DNA from 2 places in the Effusibacillus consociatus genome. Region 2 is predicted to be linked to the other one. Evidence: riboswitches for the same ligand, from Rfam matches in the RefSeq annotation. Region 2 holds a riboswitch; the other holds the start of a gene.
What was found. Region 2 has a riboswitch for ZMP and ZTP ahead of purT (formate-dependent phosphoribosylglycinamide formyltransferase). Riboswitches for the same ligand answer to the same signal wherever they lie in the genome.
Positions count from the first base shown of each region.

Region 1: it holds a riboswitch for ZMP and ZTP, as region 2 does, so the genes downstream of both, serA (phosphoglycerate dehydrogenase) here and purT (formate-dependent phosphoribosylglycinamide formyltransferase) in region 2, are expected to answer to the same signal.

Region 1 covers NZ_JBHSHC010000119.1:68,987-77,882, reverse strand. Annotated here, with positions in the region: gene ACFO8Q_RS17710 (MFS transporter) at 1-970, opposite strand, end outside; gene serA (phosphoglycerate dehydrogenase) at 1,070-2,656, opposite strand; ZMP/ZTP riboswitch at 2,721-2,801, opposite strand; gene ACFO8Q_RS17700 (hypothetical protein) at 2,893-3,087, shown strand; gene ACFO8Q_RS17695 (ribonuclease H-like domain-containing protein) at 3,132-4,196, shown strand; gene ACFO8Q_RS17690 (Gmad2 immunoglobulin-like domain-containing protein) at 4,207-4,791, opposite strand; gene ACFO8Q_RS17685 (class I SAM-dependent methyltransferase) at 4,921-5,493, opposite strand; gene ACFO8Q_RS17680 (hypothetical protein) at 5,617-5,793, opposite strand; gene ACFO8Q_RS17675 (cupredoxin domain-containing protein) at 5,888-6,352, opposite strand; gene greA (transcription elongation factor GreA) at 6,408-6,914, opposite strand; gene ACFO8Q_RS17665 (hypothetical protein) at 6,948-7,934, opposite strand; gene ACFO8Q_RS17660 (AAA family ATPase) at 7,995-8,896, opposite strand, start outside.
Region 2 covers NZ_JBHSHC010000033.1:97,860-106,755, forward strand. Annotated here, with positions in the region: gene purF (amidophosphoribosyltransferase) at 1-554, shown strand, start outside; gene purM (phosphoribosylformylglycinamidine cyclo-ligase) at 564-1,610, shown strand; gene purN (phosphoribosylglycinamide formyltransferase) at 1,607-2,233, shown strand; gene purH (bifunctional phosphoribosylaminoimidazolecarboxamide formyltransferase/IMP cyclohydrolase) at 2,314-3,876, shown strand; gene purD (phosphoribosylamine--glycine ligase) at 4,094-5,359, shown strand; gene purT (formate-dependent phosphoribosylglycinamide formyltransferase) at 5,418-6,599, opposite strand; ZMP/ZTP riboswitch at 6,672-6,754, opposite strand; TPP riboswitch at 6,881-6,995, shown strand; gene thiC (phosphomethylpyrimidine synthase ThiC) at 7,151-8,896, shown strand, end outside.

The sequences.
Region 1 (8,896 bases), on a different contig from region 2:
TGGTTGGCATCAAGCCGCCGATAAATAGACCGGCCGCAATTCTCGTCGCGGCAAAAGCAACAATCGTATAAGTTAACGCTGTAAGTCCAAACATACATGCAGTCCCTAACGTTAACGTGATCAATACGACCCGGTGTCCAATCCGATCCCCGATTCGGCCGGCCGTAATGGAGGAAATGGCCGCCGCTCCTCCCGCCAGTGCCAGAATGATACCTGTCAGTGTCGCCACATAGGCATCGGAAGCCGCCATCGATTTGATATAAAGCGGGACAATGGGGGCCGCGATCATCAATCCAAATTGAATGAGAAAATTAATGAAGGCCATCGGCAATAATCCGGGAATGTGAGTGATCGCCGATAAGCTCTTTAAAAAAGGCTCATTCTTCTTCATCGTTTCCGTTCGCGGCGGTTCCTGCACGAAGAAACAGACGATTGCCAAAGAGGTTAAACTGATCAGGCACATAAAGAAAAACGGGAACCGATACCCCAGCGTGTCCGCCAAAAGACCTCCGATGAACGGTCCGGTTGCGGTTCCTGCAATCGTGGCGGTCTGGTAGATTCCAAGTGCAGATCCGGTTTTTTCTTTCGGAGTAAAAGAAGTAACCATTGCGATTGCAGCAGACTGGAATCCGCCGAGCATCCCCTGCAGAATCCTCAGTCCGAGGAACTGGTAGACATCGGTTACAAATCCCATTGCAATCAATACAAATATATTGCTGAGCAATACGCGTTCCACCATCAACTTGCGGCCATGTTTATCCCCGAGGTTCCCCCAGACAGGTCCTAGAAAAGCCGCAAAAAACGGCGCCGCAGCCATCAGGATTCCTGACCAAATTGCGATTTCGTGAGTATCTGTCACGCCAAGATGCGGCAAATACAAGGGTATAAACGAAAAAATAAAACTGAGACTGATCCCCGCTCCGAACTGAACAAAGCACATCATGTACAAATTCCGCTTCCAAGTTTCCAACCGCGCCATCTCCATTGATGTAAGTCACTATACTCTAGTAATTGTACACGAAAAAAGACGCCTGTTACAGGCGCCAAATCCGGATACACAGGTTCAACTTTACAGTTCGACATGGAACACTTCAAGGATGGAAGGAATTTCCGCGATCTCACGAACCACTTCCGGGGTAGCCGGATTGTCGATGCCAAGCACCATAACCGCTTTCCCACCGACTTCCTTGCGGCCCACCTGCATGGTTGCAATATTAATGCCGGCGTCCCCTAAAATCATCCCGATTCTTCCGATCATACCCGGTTGGTCAACATGGGATGTCACAATCATGCGGCCTTCCGGAGAAGCATCAATTGCGAATCCGTCCAGACGAACGATGCGCGGACCGAATCCGTTGTTGAGAGTACCTGCAACCCGTCTTGTTTGATGCGGGGTGGTAACCTCAAGTCCGATCAAATTGGTAAATACGCTGTGCTTGCCTGTCTTCGATTCTACCACCTGAATGCCGGATTGCTCCGCCACGAGAGGCGCATTGACGAAGTTTACCTCAGCCCCGTGGTGATAGGACAGGATTCCTTTTAAAATTGTGCGGGATACAGGTGCCACTTCCAAGTTGCTGATATCACCGCTATATGTGATTTCAATTTTTGTTACCGGATTGTCAACCAATTGAGCTGCCAGCTTCCCAAGTTTCTCTCCAAGCGCCAGATAAGGCTCCACTTGCTTCAGCTTATCGGCCGGGAGAGACGGCAGGTTGACCGCATTCTTGAACGGTTCATCCCGCAGCACTTTCAGAACTTCTTCCGCAACGTCGATGGCGACATTAATCTGTGCCTCTTCAGTGGATGCTCCAAGATGCGGGGTCAATACCACATTCGGGAAGTCTTTTAGCGGGTGATCCTTGGCGAGCGGTTCTTCTTCAAACACGTCCAATGCCGCGCCTGCCACTTTGCCCGATTGTAATGCTTCCACCAACGCTTCTTCTTTGATGATTCCGCCCCGTGCACAGTTGAGAATGCGGACTCCATCTTTCATCATGCCGAATTCGCGTTCTGCAAGCAGATGTTTGGTCTCTTTAATCAACGGTGTGTGAACAGTGATAAAATCAGCCGCTACCACAATCTCATCCACCGTGCACTGCTTTACGTTAAGAGAGTCGGCACGCTGCGGGGATAAGAACGGGTCATACGCCAGCACTTTCATGCCAAAAGCTTGCGCCCGCTTGGCCACTTCCGCGCCGATGCGGCCCAAACCGATAATCCCAAGCACTTTGTTGTTCAATTCAACCCCGACAAACGTCTTCCGATCCCATTCTCCACGATGAATAGAAGCATAGGCTTGCGGGATCTTGCGCGCCATTGCCATCATCATCGCAAATGTATGCTCTGCGGTCGAGATGGTGTTTCCGTCCGGAGCGTTAATGACAACCACCCCGCGCTGAGTAGCCGCTGGAACATCAATATTGTCTACGCCTACCCCGGCACGGCCAATTACCCGGAGACGTCCGGCATGGTCCAATACTTTGGAGGTCACGCGGGTTTGTGAACGGACAAGCAGTGCGTCATACTCGCCAATAATGCTGCAAAGCTCTTCTTCTGGCAGACCCGTTTTAATGTCGACTTGGATATCGTCGGCCTCGAGCAGTTTCCCAAGTCCCTGTTCCGATATCGGATCGCTTACAAGTACTCGAATCATTCTCTTACCCCTCCTGATTGTCCCAGCCCTTTCCTGTAAAAAGACCGTCTGAACCCCTTACAAGAAAAGGGGCCCAGGCGGTCGGCCATATCGTCAGTTGCACTCCCTTGTGGTAATCCCACTTCCGCCAGTCATGCAACCTGCTGGTGAATTCATTTATGAGAAAATTGTATTAGTACAGAGTCCGTATGTCAATCCTATTTTTAGTGACAAATTCGTTACATCGGAGGTAAAAAATGCAAAACGTCGAAACTTTGTTGTTTGAAGACTGGTTCAAAAGCAAAACCGGATTCGTTGCAATCCGTCCCGAATATAACGGTATGGCCATATATGAGTACCGCTCGCTCGATCAGGTGAAACACCATTGGTATCAACATAAAGATGTGGCCTACTCCCACTACGAAGAACTTCGGTTATACCTGCAAGTTTAGGATCTGTGATATGCTAGTGGAAAATGCAAGAGCAGGTGGACAGATTGACCATTGTACGGAAGTGGTGGAACGGAGTCCTCGTCTATGTTGAAAAAGGTGACCCGTTCATGCGTGTATTACAAGCCATTAAGAAATATCCGAGCTGCTATTTTGATTCGCAAAATCTGTGTTGGCATGTGGCGGACGACTATATCCACGTCTTAGAACAAGAAGCTTTCGGTCAAGGTTTCCAGATCGACATTCCGCCGGAACGAAACCTCACCCGCACTTTGCAAAATCGCTGCGGCTGCACATTCGACATCGAAACGACCGGACTCCGGGAAGATTCAAATTCCCACCTTGTGAGCGCCTGTATTGGACTCTCAAAAGAAAATCCTATCGAATTCTGGGTCGATGAGCCGTTCCAAGAGCGGGAAGTGCTCTTACGGATCGCAGAAGTTCTGAAAGAAATGGATGTAATCATCACCTGGAACGGCGATCGGTTCGACATTCCATTCCTGAATGAGCGATTCAAGAAATACCGGATCCCATTTCAAATCAACGCGGTTCAAAGTCTCGATCTGTACAAGATTGCAGAGAAGATGCGTTCCGCCGGGGTCATTCCCTCCGCTGCGCTTCAGGTAGTGGAACGATTTTATGGAATTGTGCGGCCGGATCAACTTCCAGGCCGCTATGTACCCGCAAAATATGCGGAATGGCTCGAAACCGGAAATCCTGCTCTGAGAGACGAAATTCTGCAGCACAACCGGGAGGATGTATTGTTTCTGCTGATGCTTTCTCCTTTCATCTACCAGGGAATCGTTATGGACGACGAATGCGCCTATGACCCGGAAGAAGTTCAACTGCTCGACCGATACGCAATACATATAGAGCGGCTGGAGAAAATGATGGAAGAAAAATTGGAGATGGAGCAGGCGATCCAGAAGCTTGCCGGTAAGTATGGCCAACCCCTGCTTTCCCGCCCGTATGGAGACGTTCTTCTGACAGAAACAGCTTGTACCTTCCAGAAAAAAGAAATCAACTCCCCGCCGATCCGCACCTTCGAGGAGTTGGAAGAATTTTATCGCAATACCTTGGCACAAAAACCAAAACGCAGATGGTCGGAGTAGAAGCCTGCTTTTACTCCAGTTCAATCTGTACGGACAGGATATTCTGCTTCGAGCCGTCTTTCGCGCTGTGAACATAAAACTCAAGTGTTCCAACTTTCCCTTTTAAAGTATCGGGATACTTGACTTGTGCCGTGAAGTCCCCCCACGCCGGTGCTCCTTCGGAAGCCATGATTACTATTTCCTCCCGGCCGGTATCCGGCTGAACAATCCCTTTTCCATCCGGCCCCAGTAACCTCACTGCTCCTACCGCTTCAAAGGCCCGCAATTTTCCTTTTACCTGAAAGCCGGTGCCCGAATTTAGCCGTTGAATATGCGTGATTTCATACGCATCATTTCTCAATTTTTTGTCTGTTAGCGATTGTCCGGAACCAGTTTTCCATCCGCGAATCACTCCGTCGTCAGCCGGCTTTGTCGGCTGCTGCCCCTGATTATTTTGGGCAGGCGGTTGATTGTTTTGGTTGGGTGTCTGGTTTTGATTCTGATTTTGACTGGGTGGGTCCTGACCTACCTGGCCGTTCCAAGTGCTCTTCTCCGAACATCCCAACAGGCTTGCCCCAAGGACGATTGTGGCAAACAAGGCTAGACTCTTCTTCACTGCAGCCCATCCTTTCTCCCTTTGTAAAAACTTGTGTGTAAGTAAGACGCATCCCCAAACAAGAAAGTTACAAAAAACATCCCTAGCAGCGGTTATATTCACTCTCTAGGGATTCGCATCCGTTTCGATTCAGTTTTTTCGGGCGAACAAATGAACCGTGTCATCGCTGACGACCTGATCGAAGATGGTAAACCCGCTTTTTTCAAAGATCTCATCCAGCTCCTGCGGAGTATAGAAGGCGTAGTACAGACCGTCTATGAAACCGTCTTCCCCTTCCGACAAAAACGAAGCGTACAGAACACCGGTGTCTTTTAAAACACGCCGCACTTGCGAAAGGGCGATCGGAAGATCTTTTTTCATCAGGTGAAGCAATGACATGTTGGCCCAAATTCCGTCAAACATATCGTCCGGATAGGGCAAATTGCGAAAATCTCCTTTTGTGAAAGCAACGTCCGGGTCTCCGACCGTTTGTTTTGCTACGGCGAGCATTTCTTCTGAAATATCCATCCCCTGCACATGGACTCCGTACCTCTTGAGAGTCAGCGTATCTCGACCGGCCCCGCTGCCAAGATCCAAGATGCGTTCCCCGAGCAGCATTGCGGTAAATCGCGCGACCAATCCCGGGGTCAAATCGGTATGTCTCCATTCGTGAGAACGGGCCAATTCGTCATATCGCTGTTTTGTCCGTTTAATATAATCCATGGATACCGCCCCATACAATTTGTTATTGAATATTGTATTCGTTGTCGATAAATCGATTCCCTTCCTAAAAAAGAAAATCTCAAGCCCCCGCAGCTTGAGATTCAGAAAAAGGCGAAACCGCTTTCATCGAACGCCCAAAAAAGACAGGCATACCCACCAGCGATATTCTTCTTCTGTTCCATAACTTTCCAATTCTTTGTAGTACCGAATGAATTCCTCACTCGTCATCCCAAACTTCCGCTCGCAGGTTTCCACAAACGAACGCATTGCCTGTTGCCGTTGTTCTAAATATTGTGTCATACCTGACCCTCCTTCGAGATTAAGTATAACACATTCGATTAAATATGTCACTCCCATTTCATTTTTCAAGGGAGTTGTTCCATCAACTCCTCCGCTATTTCGGCAGTACCACAAGATTGGCCACCATTGGGCCATGGGTTTTCGGATCCAGGTGGGTTAAGCATCGGATTTGAAACGTACCCGGCTTATCGGCATGGAAGGAGACCGTTTCGATCTTGCCCCGCCCGACGTGGCCCTTCAGATTGTATCCTTCAATCACGAATGGATGACTTTCCCCTTTGACTCCATAAAATTCAAGAACCACCCTATCCCCCTGATTTACCACAATGAATCCTGGATCCCAACGATACGCTTCAATCATTTGCTTTCCGTCCTGACTGCTCCACTTGATTTCATTGGTAACCATCGATACCTTAATGGAATTGACCGCTGCGCTTCCCGGCAGGACATGTTCTTTGCCGCTCACTTGATTCATCATCCACGTAGCTCCACCTACGAGTACAACCATAGACAGCGCGAGTACCAGCGATTTGCCCGTACTTAATCCCAATTTGGCCATAAAAAATCCTCCCTACATGGTTTGTCTTTACCATGTATACGGAGGATTCGTCCTTCTATTCTACCTTCAAAATTTCAAACGTCATTTCGCCGCTCGGTGCCGGGACTGTGACCGTATCCCCTTTTTGTTTCCCTAACAATGCTTTCCCAATCGGAGATTCATTCGAGATTCGTCCTTCAAGCGGATCTGATTCCGCCGGTCCAACAATCGTATACACTTCCTCGTCGCCATTTGGAACTTCGCGAATCGTGACAGTCGAACCAACGCTGACAACATCCTTAACCTTATCTTCTTCCCGGATCAAAACAGCGTTGCGCAGTTGGTTTTCCAACAGCAGGATCCTGGATTCGACCATTCCCTGTTCGTCTTTTGCCGCTTCATACTCGCTGTTCTCACTCAAATCACCGTAGGAACGAGCAATTTTCAAGCGCTCCTTTACCTCGGCGCGCTTTGTTGTTTTTAAGTATTCCAGCTCTTCCTCAAGTTTGCGAAGTCCTTCCTGTGTGACATAAAATTTGTTGTCACTCACTACACATGTACCCCCTATCTCTATGACCCCCATATTGTACCAACAAATTTTGTCAGCGCAAAGGGGTTATTTCAAAGGGTCACGGTATTCCTGCTTGGTGATCACGAACGACTGCCCATTCCACATTTCGTGGATTTCCCAGAATGGCATTGTTGCACTGGTACGGGTTGGTATTGCGTCTTTTCGATGGGTGACCATCACCCATCCTTTAGCAGTCTTCTGAACACGGTCAAAGGTGGCTTGTGAATGCCATACAGGTACCAAGCCCATTTCCGTGACGGTAAACATAGTACCATATTGATACCGTCCTGCACAGTTACACGTCTCTACAAAAATAAACTCGGGTCTTTTGTCAGAGACGATGTTCTCGAAAATGCTTCCGTTAGGCATCCACTCGAGGTGTACACTGCCGGCGGTATCCGATATGGTACGCAGTTTTGTCAACTTCCATGTACGGGCACCATTAGCATTTGTTTCCCCTGCCGCTTCATACAGATTGCCGTATCCGACAAGCTTCCCGTCAGAGACGGACTGCATGGCAACAATCCAACGATTGGGCTGCAGTACACCTATAAACCCGATTTTCGGCTTTTCGCCTTCTAATTTGGCAACCTCTTTCTGCAGCCTGGTTACAGATTCAGACGGAGTCTGTACAATGATGCTGCCATCTTCTATCCGGTAAGGAATTGTAAGCAGATCGAACAATTGACGGTTGGGCAGCAGCAGGGCATCCATTTCGGCGACCGGCGCATTTTTCAACACGAGCCATCGACCATCCAAGAGAGCGGCTACCCGTCCCGGCTGCACTTCCAACTGGTGATCACCATATCGAATGATTCTCTCCTCACCTCGAGCTTCAACGGAAATCTGCAGGATTCCCTGGAGAGAATTTACATCGACCAGCACATCTCCTCCCGCACCACGGGGAGCGAAAGGCAGTTGTACAGGAATCTCGTTGACCTTTAATGCGGAATGCTTTGTTTCAGCATACACCAAACGAGGTGATAACAAACTTATGAACAACATGACTATAACCAGAACACGGGATTTCATAGATCATTTTCCTCCTTTTCTTTTCTTAGGATGAAAAGAAGGAGAAAAATTTATGAATCCTTACAGGTCTTCTTCCTGAAGAATATTTAATTCTTCCAAGTGAAAACCAGTTTGTTTGGCAAGTCTGGCGTTTTGTTTCCGAATGCTTTTTTCAATGCAATTTCGAATAAACCTTGCGTTTGAAAAATTGTATTTTTGTTTTTCCCGGAAACACAGATTCATCAGAGCTTTCTGATACGACAGAGTGACTTCATAATCGTATTCTTTTGCGATATGCTTGGAGATCAGGAGGAGTTCCTCTGCCGTATAGTCGGGAAAATGCAGCTGGTAAGGGATGCGTGAACCCAAGCCGGGATTGCTGCCCAGAAACTTTAACATCGGTTCCCGGTAACCCGCAAATATTACGATAATTTCGTCGCGATGATCCTCCATATATTTCAGGAGAGTTTCGACTGCTTCCATCCCAAAATCATTCGGGTTGTCCCGCACGAGAGCATATGCCTCGTCAATAAACAGAATCCCGCCTTTCGCCTCCTGCAAAACGGACATCGTGTCTTTGGCTGTGTGCCCGACATAGTTTCCCACCAGATTTACACGGCTTACCTCACGAAATTTTTCCTCTTTCAGGATCCCGATTCGATGGAACAGCTTGGCAAGGAGTCGGGCCACCGTTGTTTTGCCGGTTCCCGGATTGCCCAGAAAAGCCATGTGCATACTCATGGACGGGGTCTTAAACCCTTGTTTCTTGCGAAACTGCTGCACCGCCGTGTAATGTGCCAATTCGTGGATGGTGGATTTAATAGGTCCTAAGCCGATCAGCTTATCCAGTTCCTGAAGAGCTTCCTCATAATCCATACTCGGAAGCGTCATCCGCTCGGCTTCTTCCGAATCGGAGGCTTTCGGAATTACAGGATGCCGGAAAGGCGGCGGGTCCAACAGTGTCTTTTTCCCTGTATTCTTGG
Region 2 (8,896 bases):
TTGTGATTGGCGTTCCGGAATCTTCGATTTCGGCCGCGATTGGCTATGCGGAAGAGACCGGTATCCCATATGAAATCGGTCTGATCAAGAACAAATACATTGGCCGGACCTTCATCCAGCCGAGTCAGGAGCTTCGCGAGCGGGGTGTGAAACTGAAGCTGTCGGCAGTTCGCAAGATTGTCGAAGGGAAAAGAGTTGTTTTAATCGACGACTCGATCGTTCGAGGCACCACCTCCAGACGAATTGTGGAAATGCTGCGGGATGCGGGAGCGACGGAAGTTCATCTGCGGATTTCCTCACCGCCCGTTACGCATGGTTGTTACTATGGGATCGATACGTCCGCGAGAGAAGAGCTTATCGCGGCGACAAAATCGGTCGGGGAGATCCGTGAATATATCGGAGCGGATACTCTTTCCTACCTGTCTGAAGAGGCCATGCTTCGTGCCTTCGGTGTGGAAGACTTCTCAAACCATAAATATTGCAACGCATGTTTCACCGGACAGTATCCGACCGAAATCTATGAAGACTTGGAAAAACACATGCTGGAAAGGTAGGGGTCAACAATGAGCGATGCATACGCAAGAGCGGGCGTCAACATTGACGCAGGCAATGAGACGGTTGACCGCATCAAACCGCATGTAGCCCGCACGTTCCGCCCTGAAGTCATCACTGCTTTGGGCGGATTCGGCGGCGGATTTCAACTGGATCTCAGCAAGTACAAGGAACCGATTCTTGTATCAGGCACTGATGGGGTCGGCACGAAGCTGAAAATCGCTTTTCAAATGGATAAACACGACACGATCGGCATCGACGCGGTGGCCATGTGCGTGAACGACATCCTGGTCATGGGTGCCGAGCCTTTATTTTTCCTTGATTATCTGGCAACCGGCAAATTGGTTCCGCAGACGGCTGAACAAATCGTCAAAGGCATTGCAGATGGATGTGTGCAGGCAGGATGTGCGTTAGTCGGCGGTGAAACAGCAGAAATGCCCGGTATGTATGCGGACGGAGAATATGACATTGCCGGATTTTCGGTTGGAATCGTCGAGAAGAGCAAGATGATCGACGGCACTCGGATCAAGCCGGGTGACGCCGTAATCGGACTGGCATCCAATGGTGTACACTCCAACGGCTACTCTTTGGTGCGCAAGGTTCTCCTGGAAGAAGCGGGTTATTCATTAGACCAGAACATTCCTGGACTTTCGAAAACACTCGGGGAAGAACTGCTTGCCCCAACCCGCATTTATGTAAAAAATGGACTTGCTCTATGCGAAAAGTTCGATGTCCGTGGATTGGTTCACATTACCGGTGGCGGCTTCTGGGAAAATATTCCCCGCGTACTCCCTGAAGGATGCGGGGTAGAGATGAATCTGGGCTCCTGGCCTGTCCCGCCTATCTTCGAAGTGCTCCAGAAAACCGGAGACATCTCTTCCACCGATATGTTCCGCACATTCAATATGGGGATTGGACTTATCGCTGTCGTTCCGGAAGAGCAGGCGGCCGATTTTATGAGGGAAGCAATCAGTCTGGGTGAAAGAGCTTATCAAATCGGTCGTATTGTCAAGGGGAATCGTGAGGTTACGATTCCAGGGATCGGGGAAGAAGCATGATCGGGCAAGAGACACAAAAAAGAATAGCGGTATTTGCATCGGGCAGCGGGAGCAACCTGCAGGTGCTGCTGGATCGGGCAGCCGAAGGGACGTTAGGCGGAGCACAGGTTGTGCTCGTTGTCTGTGACAAACCGGAGGCGAAAGCCGTGAGTCGAGCGGAGCAAGCAGGAGTGCCTGTTCTGGTTGTAATTCCGAAAGAGTATCCGGATAAAGCTTCGTATGAAGCGAGGATTCTTGAAGAATTGCGCTCGAAGCAGGTGGATTTTATCGTGTTGGCAGGATACATGCGATTGGTAGGGCCGACTTTGCTCGAACCGTATCGCGGCAGGATCCTGAATTTGCATCCTTCTCTCCTTCCAAACTTCCCGGGCAAGGATGCAATCGGACAAGCCCTGGAAGCAGGGGTGCCCCACACGGGCGTAACGGTCCATTTTGTCGATGAGGGTATGGACACCGGACCTGTGATTGCACAGGAGACCGTGACGATTGAAGATAAGGACACGAAAGAATCACTTACACAAAAGATTCAAGCGGTGGAGCATCGTCTTCTGCCGCAAGTGGTGAGCGATTATGCAAGGGGTCAAATAAGGGTGAACGGCAGAACGGCGGAATACCTGAAGTAAACATGGGCCCCCATCAAACGTAATCGGAATAGGCTTCAGAGCTTTACGTCACTTTGATGGGGATGTCGAGGGGGATCTAGATGAAGCGGGCATTGATTAGTGTGTCGGACAAGACCGGTGTGGTAGATTTGGCAAGGGCGCTAGTTCGTCACAATGTAGAAATTGTATCCACTGGCGGCACGGCAAAGCTGCTGCAGCAAGAGGGAATTCCGGTGACCGGAATCTCCGACGTAACGGGATTTCCGGAAATCATGGACGGACGTGTGAAAACTCTTCATCCCAATATTCACGGGGGATTGTTGGCAGTCCGTGACAATGAGGAGCACATGAATGCGATCAACGAACTCGGCATCCGCCCGATCGATTTGGTTGTGGTGAATCTGTATCCTTTTAAGGAAACGATTTTGAAGCCGGGCGTCACTCATGAAGAGGCAATCGAGAACATTGATATCGGTGGTCCTTCGATGCTTCGCGCAGCCGCCAAAAATTATCGCGATGTGGTTGTGTTGGTCGATGCAGGCGATTACGGCACTGTAATCGAGAGTTTGGACGCAGGACAACCGGTTTCGGAAGAAACACGTCTGGCGTTTGCGGCGAAAGTTTTCCGCCATACGGCAGCATACGATGCATTGGTAGCCCAATACATGACACGGCAGACAGGGGAAGAATTCCCCGTGACAATGACTCTCACATACGAGAAGGCTCAGGATCTTCGATATGGGGAGAATCCTCATCAAAAAGCGGCTTTCTATCGGGAGCCGGCTGCAGGGGCAGATTCCATCTCCGGCGCGAAGCAGCTTCACGGGAAGGAATTGTCCTACAACAACATCAATGACGCCAACGCGGCGATCTCAATTCTCAAGGAATTCAAGGAACCTGCGGTGGTCGCTGTGAAACACACCAACCCGTGCGGAGTCGGCATCGCAGATACCATTTTTGGTGCATGGCAGAAAGCGTATGAGGCAGATCCGGTTTCCATTTTTGGCGGAATTATTGCCTTGAACCGGCCGGTTGATGCACAGACAGCCCAGGGAATGTCCGAATTGTTCCTGGAAATCATCCTCGCTCCGAAGTTTGAGGCAGAAGCGTTTGAGATTTTATCGAAGAAGAAGAATCTCCGGTTGTTGGAAATTGCGGTGGGCGAGTCAGACGATGAGACTAAGGGTGCGGCATCTGTGCTCGGCACTCCCCGAACCACACTTAAAGTGGAAGGCGGTCTGCTGATTCAGGATTTGGATCTGAAGACCATTTCCGCCGGTGACCTGGAAGTTGTGACGGATCGCCGACCGACCGAGGACGAACTGAAGCAGCTTCTGTTCGCTTGGAAAGTGGTCAAGCATGTGAAGTCGAACGCGATCGTATTGGCAACCGGCAATCGTACGATTGGAATCGGCGCGGGCCAAATGAACCGTGTCGGAGCAGCCAAAATCGCGATTGAACAAGCGGGTGACCTGGCAAAGGGAGCGGTACTTGCTTCGGACGCATTCTTCCCGATGGGCGATACAGTCGAAGCGGCGGCGCAAGCGGGCATTGCAGCGATTATTCAGCCGGGTGGTTCGATCAAAGATGAAGAGTCGATTCAAGCGGCTAACCGTCAGGGTATCGCGATGGTGTTTACTGGGGTTCGCCACTTTAAACATTAAGAACTGCTGCACGACCGTGTCGAATTTTCCGATTCGACAAAGAGCGGAAATTGTTTACTCCATTTGACAAGTTAAACCAGGAAATTGCGATTATAATCGTAAATTGAATCTGAAATAGAGGTCAGATTTTATAGCGTTTTACATTTGGAAAACAAGGACGGGGAGCAAGGCCCGTTCGAAAGGTAAGACCTGTCTGTCGAAAAAAGGGGGCGGAAACATGAAGATTCTTGTAATCGGCGGCGGCGGACGTGAGCATGCGATTGTGTGGAAACTGGCGCAAAGCCCGCGCAAGCCAAAAATCTACTGCGCACCCGGGAATGCGGGGATTTCCGAATTGGCGGAATGTGTGCCGATTGCGGCAGATGCGGTGGAGCAGTTGGCCGATTTTGCAGAACGGGAAGGAATTGACCTGACTGTTGTCGGTCCGGAAGTTGCTCTTTCGGCTGGAGTTGTGGATGAGTTTGAGGCTCGCGGGCTTCGGGCTTTCGGCCCGCGCAGGGAAGCGGCATTGATTGAAGCCAGCAAGGCGTTTGCGAAAGACCTGATGATGACACACGGAATTCCTACTGCCAAGTACCAAACGTTTACGGAACTGGAACCGGCGCTGCAATACATTCGTGAACAAGGTGCACCGATTGTCGTCAAAGCGGACGGACTGGCGGCGGGTAAAGGCGTGATTGTGGCACAAACCCTCTCGGAAGCGGAAGAAGCTGTTCGCTCGATCATGGAAGACAAAACGTTTGGAGAAGCGGGCAGTCGAGTCGTGATTGAAGAGTTTCTGACAGGAGAAGAGGCGACCGTATTAGCGTTTGTGGATGGATCGACAGTCAAGCTGATGGTTCCTTCGCAGGACCATAAGCCGGTCTTTGACGGAGACAAAGGTCCGAATACCGGTGGCATGGGGACTTACTCTCCCGTGCCGCGGGTGAAGGAAGATCTGCTGCATGAAATCGAGTCAACAATTGTTCGCCCGGTTGTGGAAGCGATGGCAGCGAAAGGAACACCGTACAAGGGAGTTCTTTATGCCGGATTGATGTTGACGGAGCAAGGTCCGAAAGTGATCGAATACAATGCGCGTTTTGGTGATCCCGAGACGCAAGTGGTATTGCCCCTGCTGGAGAATGACCTGATTGACGTTGCAGAGGCGGTCATCGACGGGCGTTTGCAGGAGATTGAAATCTCCTGGAACAAGGGGGCTGCCGTCTGTGTCGTGCTTGCGGCAGAAGGCTACCCGGGTTCCTACCGAAAAGGCGATGTGATCGAAGGACTGGATCGTTTGTCGGGCCAAGTGGTGGCATTTCATGCGGGGACCAACTCCGTGGATGGGAAATATGTGACCAACGGCGGACGGGTACTCGGAGTTACAGGTTTCGGTTCCGACCTGAAATCTGCTAAGGAAAACGCGTACCGTGGTGTCGAAGCGATCCGGTTTGAAGGAATGCATTACCGGAAAGACATTTCGGATAAGGCGTTTCGGTCATAGGAAACAGCACTTTTAATAAAGAAAACCCCTTGCCACTCTGGTCAAGGGGTTTTCTTCGTCATTGATTGTAAGAGATTTTCAAATGAGAGGCGGCTTGTTTTGCCCGTTCCCTTGCAACCTCAATGGAAGGTCCTGCACTGAGGGCTACCGCCATCCGGCGGCCCACTTTTGTTTCCGGCTTGCCAAAAATGCGAACCTGGGTATTTGGAACCGACAAAGCATCTTCAATTCCGTCGATTTGATACTCCTTCTGTTCTTCCCAAGCTTTCAATGTATGACTGGCGCCCGGTGAAAGCAATGTGACACCTGGAATCGGGAATCCGAGAATCGCCCGAACATGCAGGGCAAATTCGGAGAGATCCTGCGTAACCAGTGTCACCAACCCTGTATCGTGGGGGCGGGGCGACACTTCACTAAAGTAGATTTTGTCAGGTGCCACAAACAGCTCAACGCCAAAGATTCCGTATCCGCCAAGTGCATCCGTTACCGTCCTGGCAATGTGCTGGGCTTCCTTAATCTGCTCGACAGTCATAAAATGGGGCTGCCAGGAATCGATGTAATCGCCGTCTTTTTGAATGTGGCCAATCGGTTCGCAGTAGGTTGTCCCAGAAACGGAACGGACCGTCAGCAGCGTGATCTCCGAATCAAAATGGATAAACTCCTCTACAATCACCCGAGCGTTTTTTGCTCGACCGCCTTCCATCGCATAATTCCAGGAGGACTCCACATCGTCCAGGGAACGGCAGATGCTTTGCCCCTTGCCGGACGAACTCATGACCGGCTTGATCACACAGGGCGTACCGATTTTTTGAACCGCTTGCCTTAATTCTTCAAGGCTGTTTGCAAACTCATAACGGGCGGTGGGAAGCTGCAGGGTCTCCGCAGCCAGCCGTCGAATGCCTTCACGGTCCATTGTCAGACGGGTGGCAGTTGCGGTGGGCACCACACGATATCCTTCCTGCTCCAATTCAACCAGAGTGGGTGTGTGAATCGCTTCGATCTCAGGGACGATCAGATCCGGTTGTTCCTGTTGGATCAGTGAACGCAGCTGATCAGGATCGAGCATATCCATCACATGAGAACGGTGGGCAACCTGCATGGCAGGTGCGTTCGCATACCGGTCGACTGCGATCATTTCCACTCCAAGACGTTGGGCTTCAATGGCAACTTCCTTTCCGAGCTCTCCTGATCCGAGCAGCATCACCTTTTTTGCGTGTTTTGAGAGAGGTGCTCCGTACATCTTAAAACCCCCTTGATTTGTAAAATAAGGTTTTACATCTGCGGCAACAAAAAGCCGCCTGGGTTCCCGATAAAAGGGTGCCCAGGCGGCCGGCTTCTGAAACAATCGCATTCCCTTGTGGTGCTCCACAATATCCGCCAGTCATGCGATTGGTACAAGTTCTGTTTTGAGTTAAGCATAGCACTCTATCGGGTAAGGATCAAGCATGTAAAATGATATGTAAAATGATACTTGTCAACTCCACTGCTTATGGTATAGTTAATACATAAGAACCGAAAAAGTTTTGCTACTAGGGGTGCCCATGAGCTTGGGCTGAGAGAGAGACGCTTTGAAGTTTCTCGACCCTCAGGACCTGATCTGGATCATACCAGCGTAGGAAAGTAGTTGGCATACATACTTTTGTGGATGAAGCTTACCCTGCGAATCTGCCGTATGTTTGACCGGATCCTTTTCTGCGGGATCCGGTTTTTTAGTGCCCAATTTTCGTTTATGCTGGAATATCCGATCCTGTCCAACGGACTTTTTCCAATAAGAATAGGGAGGTAGGAATAGTGTCTCACATCATTCAAAACAGTCCGAACATCGATTTGAAGTCAGCTTTTCCAGGAAGTCGCAAAGTCTATGTGGAAGGTTCCCGGCCCGATTTGAAGGTGCCAATGCGGGAAATCCAGCTTCACCCTTCATCAACGCCGGCAGGTGAAGTCGAAAATGAGCCTGTGCGTGTCTATGACACGAGCGGTCCGTATACAGATCCGGACTACACCGTCGATATCCGAAAAGGAATCCCGGCGATCCGCCGTAACTGGATTCTGGAACGGGGAGATGTAGAGGAATATGAAGGCCGTGAAGTAAAACCTGAGGACAACGGATACCGGTCGGATGATCCGCTTGCCAACCGTGAGGTTTTTCCGGGTCTGCAACGGCGTCCATTACGTGCAAAGCCAGGGAAGAATGTGACACAAATGCATTATGCAAAGAAAGGAATCATCACTCCCGAGATGGAGTTTATCGCGATCCGGGAAGGACTCTCTCCGGAGTTTGTCCGCGATGAGGTAGCCCGCGGGCGCGCGATTATCCCTTCTAATATTAACCACCCTGAAAGTGAACCGATGATTATAGGCCGGAACTTTCATGTGAAAATCAATGCGAATATCGGGAACTCAGCTGTCACTTCCTCCATTGATGAAGAAGTGGAGAAAATGACTTGGGCGACCCGTTGGGGTGCCGACACCATCATGGACCTGTCGACGGGTAAGAACATCCACACCACCCGTGAATGGATTATTCGGAATTCTCCGGTGCCTGTGGGAACGGTTCCTATCTATCAAGCACTTGAAAAAGTAAACGGAGTCGTGGAAGACCTCAGCTGGGAGATCTATCGTGATACATTGATCGAACAAGCGGAACAGGGTGTCGATTACTTTACCATTCATGCGGGTGTTCTGCTGCGTTACGTACCGTTAACCGCGAAGCGTGTAACCGGTATCGTGTCCCGCGGCGGATCGATTATGGCCGCATGGTGCCTGGCGCACCATAAAGAGAACTTCCTGTATACTCACTTCGAAGAAATTTGCGAAATCATGAAAGCGTATGATGTTGCCTTCTCACTGGGTGACGGATTGCGTCCGGGTTCCATTGCCGATGCGAACGACGAAGCCCAATTTGCTGAACTGAAAACGCTCGGCGAACTGACCGAAATCGCTTGGAAACACGATGTACAGGTGATGATTGAAGGACCGGGACATGTCCCGATGCATAAGATCAAAGAAAATATGGACCTGCAGCTGGAAATCTGCCATGAAGCGCCTTTCTATACATTAGGACCTTTAACAACCGACATCGCTCCGGCTTACGATCACATTACGTCAGCTATCGGTGCGGCGATGATTGGTTGGTACGGTACGGCTATGTTGTGCTACGTTACACCGAAGGAACACCTTGGACTTCCGAACAAGAATGACGTTCGCGAAGGGGTAATTGCCTACAAAATTGCCGCTCACGCAGCCGATCTGGCGAAAGGGCATCCAAATGCGCAAAAACGGGACGACGCGCTTTCGAAAGCACGCTTTGAATTCCGCTGGCGTGACCAATTCAACCTGTCCCTTGATCCGGAACGGGCAATGGAATACCATGACGAAACCCTCCCGGCCGAAGGTGCCAAGACAGCTCACTTCTGCTCGATGTGCGGTCCGAAGTTCTGCAGCATGCGGATCACCCAGGATATTCGCGAATATGCCGAAACGAAAGGAATCGAGCTGGAAATTGCAATCGATGAAGGCATGGAGGAGAAAGCAAAA